DNA from 2 places in the Vibrio penaeicida genome. Region 2 is predicted to be linked to the other one. Evidence: predicted binding sites of a transcription regulator. Region 2 holds the regulator's gene; the other holds the start of a gene.
The links. The regulator CRP, encoded in region 2, controls carbon source genes, mostly activating them, when cyclic AMP is high. The targets are predictions, from matches to a motif close to TGTGANNNNNNTCACA.
Positions count from the first base shown of each region.

Region 1 (3,197 bases), on a different replicon from region 2:
GGGAGCTTCTCTAGCGCGTGACCATTTTCTGTATGGCGACGTAAAATGTCCGCCATGGAACAACGTACGTGGAAGTATTGTTGCATCAGACGCAGCGTTTTTCCTTTTTCGTGATTGTCGTTCGGGTACAGTACTTTTGTTACGTTACCGGCATCAATAAGAGCATGCTGTGCTTCAAAATAGTCACCGTTGTTAAAGCTTGCCAAGCTAAATGGCGCAATGGCGCGGCATTCCCACAGTCTCAGTGGGTAAACGGTTCGACTTTGATAACCCACAATTGGCATGTCCCACGGCATCCCTTGAACAAACATGCCCGGTTTCCAGCGGCGTTTTTCTACACCTGCATCATTGAGGTACGTCTCGACAAACCCGTAAAATCCCGCTTGTTGAGCAAATTCTGGTCTCGCAATTTCCCACGGATATCCCTCAACACCTGCCCACGCATCTGGCGCTTCTTTTTGGTGGCATTCTTCAAATGATTGGCGAAATAATCCATATTCGTAGTGAAGACCATAGCCAACAGTTGGGTACTGTTGGGCGGCACAAGAATCCATAAAGCAAGCAGCCAAACGCCCCAAGCCACCATTTCCTAAGGCTGGGTCCCGTTCTTCTTCGAGGATGTCTGTTAGGTTCTGACCTAACTCTTTTACAGCTTCATCGACAGCTTCATACAACCCCATACTAATTAGGTTGTTGCCCGTTAATCGACCAATAAGGAATTCAAGGGATAGGTAGTTGACGCTCCGAGCGTTTTTGATATTTGGATCGTTTTCAGTTTCAAGCAAGTCGAAAGTTGTAAGCTCTGCCAACGCACGACCTGTTGCTAAGTACCAAGCTCTTTCAGACGCGTTTTCAACGGTTGTTGCATAAGTTGCTGCCAAATGTTTTTTTACGGACTGTTTGAACTCTTCTTTATTAAAATTCTTTTGTTTTTCTATATTTGATTGCTTATTAGGCTTCATTTGGAATTCTCATTGTTGGTTCTCCATAACCCCAAACAACCTTATGCGATAGACTACCAAACGCAGTTGACTCTTATTAGGCAAGCCATTAACGGACGAAAACTCAGCACAAAAAGCATACTTGGGACGATAACCAAGCGGTGAATAAGCTTTGAGAAACAAGCCAGTAGTATCGATTCTGGTGTTAATACTCACAGCAAACATCGTTTTGAGCTGCACCTAACGAAACAAGTGCAGCCATCTAACAAAAACCGCTTGGGTAGCATGGCTATGTTCCGCTTAATTAGGGATGAAAACATCATCCTGATTAGGGGATGAGAAGGAGGAGGAAAGAGGGCGTAGGGTTGAGAAATGCATCAACGTGGTGAGCTATCACTCAAATGACGCACAGCATAAACGCCTAAGGTGATCAAATTCATGTTTTTTTGCAACACAAGTAATCGGGCCGGAAATACAATGACGATATTCGGGTTTTAAGCCTAATCACGCTCACTACTGCACTACAAATGGGCAAGACAAATTGTTTATACGCACTCCAAATTCGTGCTTTCTTAACCTATTTTCTATTCTGACCCATGAATCAATGGGACTTGAATCACATTTTTAGGGCGTAGACGCCCCGTTATTCGCCACAAACCCGGATTTAAGAGATCGATCAATGTAGGTGAGAACGGCTCCTCGTAGTATCCAAGCTAGAATTCACCAATAACTAGAAGTATAACCATGTGGATCCCTTCTAAGCTTACTCGTCCTAAACGCCTACACAACGCTATTCTCAGACCAAGAGTGCTAGAGCTGCTCAAACAAGCACCCTTCTGTAAACTGATATTGTTTCGCTCACCTGCTGGCTATGGGAAGACAACCATGGCAGCACAATGGCTGACTGAGCAGTCTAATGTTGGGTGGTTCAGTATTGACGATACGGATAACGAAACTTTCCGGTTTGTTAACTACTTTTTGCGAGCACTCAATAACGCGACGGGCAACGCCTGTAAGAAGTCTCTCGCTCTGGCTGAAAAAAGACAGTTTTCTTCGCTCAAATCTTTATTCAGTGAACTCTTTTCTGAAATAAGCCAAACCACCGACACCTGCTATTTGGTGCTGGATGATTATCACTGCATCGTCAATGAAGAGATTCACGACGGGTTACGATTTTTCCTAAAACATTTGCCGGAAAACATCACCTTAGTTGTCACTAGCCGTGCTCTTCCCCCTTTAGGCGCTGCCAACTTGCGCGTTCGTGATTTAATGATTGAAGTCGATAACGAGTCGCTGGCATTTGATAAAGACGAAACGACCCGATTCTTTAATTTAAGAGTCACCGACGGTATTGATGATTCTACCGCAGACATGCTTTGCCAATACGTAGAAGGTTGGCCTTCTGCCCTTCAACTTTTTGCTTTACAAGCACAGCATCAAAAAAGAACGCTAAGCCAATCCGCGGCAACCATATCGGATTTCAATCATAGTCATCTTTGGGATTATCTGGTTGAAGAAGTGTTCGACTTGTTAGATTCAGAAACACGGCATTTTTTAATGCAATGTTCGGTATTCGATATGTTTAACGACGCACTCGCGGTCCAAGTAACAGGCAGAGAAGACTCGTTGAGTATGATAGAAAACCTTAACCGGTTTGGTTTGTTCATCTATCCATTAGAAGGTGAACAAAACTGGTATCGCTTCCACAATTTATTCGGTGAATTCCTAGCGCATGAAAGGCAAACTCACTTACCGAATCAAGACACCTCTCTTCATCAAGCAGCTGCAAAGGCTTGGCTGCATCACCAGAATTCCGATCAAGCTCTTAATCACGCCTTAAAATCGAAAGACGGCGATCTCGTGATTCATATTTTAAATGAGCACGGGTGGTCAATGTTCAACAAAGGGGAGCTCGCATTATTGGAGCGTGCTTTGGAGTTTTTGCCTCTCGACCAGCGATTCAGCCAGCCAAGCTTAGCACTGTTACGAGCGTGGATAGCTCAAAGTCAGCACCAATACGACAGAGTAGGAGCATTGCTGGATGAGGCGGGTAAGCAACTCGCTCTCAAAGAAATAGAGCTAACGAATAATGACCAAGGGCAAGTAAACGCTTTATTGGCACAGGTTGCTATTAATCAAAATGAACCTGAACGTGCACAAAAATTAGCGGAACTTGCGCTTAGCCAACTCAACCCCACCACTTACCGTAGCCGAATTGTTGCGACGTCTGTCATGGGAGAAGTCAACCATGTTCTG
Region 1 covers NZ_AP025145.1:578,663-581,859, reverse strand. The annotation lists gene LDO37_RS20970 (glycogen/starch/alpha-glucan phosphorylase) at 1-962, opposite strand, end outside; gene malT (HTH-type transcriptional regulator MalT) at 1,686-3,197, shown strand, end outside.
Region 1: the regulator CRP is predicted to act here: its motif matches at 1,547-1,562, upstream of malT (HTH-type transcriptional regulator MalT).

Region 2 (3,197 bases):
GATACGCGCACTTTACATCGCCTATTCGTCGCTACCCCGATCTGTTACTGCATCGTGCTATTAAGTACCTGATTGCCAAGGAAGAAGGTCGCAATACCGATCGCTGGACCCCAACTGGTGGTTTCCATTACTCCTTTGATGATATGGATGTGTATGGTGAGCAGTGCTCCATGACCGAACGTCGTGCTGATGATGCCACGCGTGACGTGTCAGATTGGCTGAAATGTGAATACATGCAAGATCATGTCGGTGAAGAGTTGGATGGCGTGATTGCCAATGTTACGGGCTTTGGTTTTTTTGTACGTCTAACTGAGCTTCACATTGATGGTCTTGTGCATATCTCTTCCCTTGCAAATGATTACTATCAATTTGATCCGATTGGTCAAAGGCTTATTGGTGAAAGCTTCGGTAATATCTATCGTTTAGGCGATGCTGTAAAAGTAAAAGTGTTGTCGGTGAATTTAGACGATCGTCAAATTGACTTTGAATTGGTCGAAACAAGCCGTAAGCTACGCGGAAAAGGCAAAACAGCCAAGAAGCGTGCGGCGCAGTCTGATAAAAAAGCGCACAGTAAAAAGAAGGCAACAGTAAAATCGAGAAAGCCGGGTGCAAAAGCGAAAGCGATGGTTGAACCAACTAAGCGTCCCGATGGTTCGAAAGAGCCTTCCTCTGCGAAAAAGAAGAGTAAATCTGAAAAAGCGCGCAAGAAGAAGTCCCGAGCGAAAAATCGAAAGTCTCAGGGAAAACAGAAATAATCTGAACAGGTCAGGTAATGAGTAACGAATTTATTTATGGCATTCATGCCGTAAAAGCGGTGCTGGAAAAAGATCCGGTGCGCTTTATTGAGGCATACGTTTTAAAAGGTCGTCAAGACGAGCGACTGCTGCCGTTGCTGAATGAATTGCAAAATGTTGGAGTATCCATTCAGCAAATGGGCAGAAAAGCGTTGGATGACAAAGCCAGTGGTGCAAGCCATCAAGGTATCATTGCACGTGTTAAACCCGCTAAGCAATGGAATGAAAATGACTTAGATGGAATCTTAGCTCAACACGAACAGCCGCTTTTATTGGTATTAGATGGCGTAACAGACCCACATAACCTGGGTGCTTGTTTAAGGAATGCCGATGCGGCTGGTGTTGCCGCTGTTATCGTTCCTAAGGATCGTTCATCTCCTTTAACGGCAACGGTAAGTAAGGTCGCATGTGGCGCAGCAGAGACGGTACCGTTAGTGCGAGTCACCAATCTCGCTCGAACCATGCGCGCGTTGCAAGAACAAGGTGTTTGGTTTGTGGGGACGGCAGGTGAAGCCACTCACGACATTTATCAAGCGAAGCTTTCTGGTCCATTGGCGGTTGTTATGGGGGCAGAAGGTGATGGTATGCGACGTTTGACGCGTGAAACGTGTGATGACTTGATTAAGATCCCGATGGCTGGAAGTGTGTCTAGCCTGAATGTTTCAGTAGCTTCTGGAATTTGCTTGTTTGAAGCGGTAAGGCAACGCTCTCTTTAGAGCTTGTTGCCCTCTTCATCAGAGATAAGCAAAAGAAATAAAAAACCACCAACGATGTTGGTGGTTTTTTTTATTCTTAATCGAAACGCTTTCTTTATTAACGCGTTCCGTATACCACGATAGTTTTACCGTGTGCTGAAATCAGGTTTTGCTCTTCCAGCATCTTCAAGATACGACCAACGGTTTCACGTGAACAGCCAACAATCTGACCAATTTCCTGGCGTGTAATCTTGATTTGCATGCCATCTGGGTGCGTCATCGCATCTGGTTGTTTCGCTAAGTTCAGAAGTGTCTGAGCGATACGGCCAGTAACGTCTAGGAAAGCAAGATCGCCTACTTTTTGGCTAGTAGTTTGAAGACGGTTAGCCATTTGAGAAGAAAGGCGCATCAGAATATCAGGGTTAACTTGAATTAACTGACGGAACTTCTTAAACGAAATTTCTGCTACTTCACATGGTGTTTTTGCACGTACCCAAGCGGTACGTTCTTGGTCTTCTTCAAATAGACCAAGTTCACCAATGAAATCGCCTTGGTTGAGGTAAGACAAGATCATCTCTTTGCCTTCTTCATCCTTGATAAGCACGGCAACAGAACCTTTCACGATGTAGTACAGGGTCTCTGCCTTTTCACCCGCATGAATCAGAGTACTCTTAGAAGGGTACTTGTGAATATGACAGTGTGAAAGGAACCACTCTAATGTTGGATCGGTTTGAGGTTTACCTAGAACCATAATATCTTTCTTCCTCTGCAGGGTTTGCTCAGCAGCTTTCCGTATCGACTGAGCCAGATTGAACTGGTCATTTAGAATAGGGTGTTATAGTTGATGCTGCAAGCTATCATATGTTTCGGTTAGAAATAGTATCCTTTTTCTGAAACGATTTCTTGACTTTGATCGGTACACGGCTGGGTTTATCTAAGCAAAAATGTGCACATGATCACGCTATGGCAACTTTGCATACTTTTCTTTTTATCACTAGCCGATTTTACCGGTTTCGATGAGTTGTTGAAGTATCGGTTGGACGATCAGTTCCATGGCAAAACTCATCTTCCCGCCGGGTACAACAAGCGTGTTATGACGCGACATGAATGACCCTTGAATCATAGACAGTAGGTATGGATAGTCGACGTTTTTAATGCCGCGAAGTCGGATGACAACAAAACTTTCATCTAAACTAGGGATGCCTTTTGCGGCAAGAGGATTAGAAGTATCTACAGTAGGGACACGCTGAAAGTTTATGTGTGTACGCGAAAATTGTGGCGTAATGTAGTTTAAATAGTCGTCCATCGAACGCACTATAGAGTCTGTAACCGCTTCTTTAGAGTGCCCTCTGTCGCGTGTGTCTCGCACAAACTTCTGGATCCATTCGAGGTTTACAATCGGTACCATGCCAATCAGTAGATCAACATGTTGGGATACATTGACATCGCCATCCATTACGCCGCCATGTAACCCCTCGTAGAATAGAACATCCGAGTTTTCAGGCAGTTGTTGCCACGGAGTAAATGTACCGGGCATTTGGTTGTAAGGTACCGCTTCATCAAATGAGTGTAAATAACGCCTAACTTGTCCCGAACCTTTTTCACCGTAAGTTCGGAAAAACTGCTCCAATGCGGGGAAGTCGTTTGCTTGAGGACCAAAATAGCTTATATGTCGACCTTGCTCTTTTGCTTTGCGAATTTCCACGTC
Region 2 covers NZ_AP025144.1:384,636-387,832, forward strand. The annotation lists gene rnr (ribonuclease R) at 1-755, shown strand, start outside; gene rlmB (23S rRNA (guanosine(2251)-2'-O)-methyltransferase RlmB) at 773-1,510, shown strand; gene crp (cAMP-activated global transcriptional regulator CRP) at 1,608-2,240, opposite strand; gene LDO37_RS01875 (phosphoribulokinase) at 2,484-3,197, opposite strand, start outside.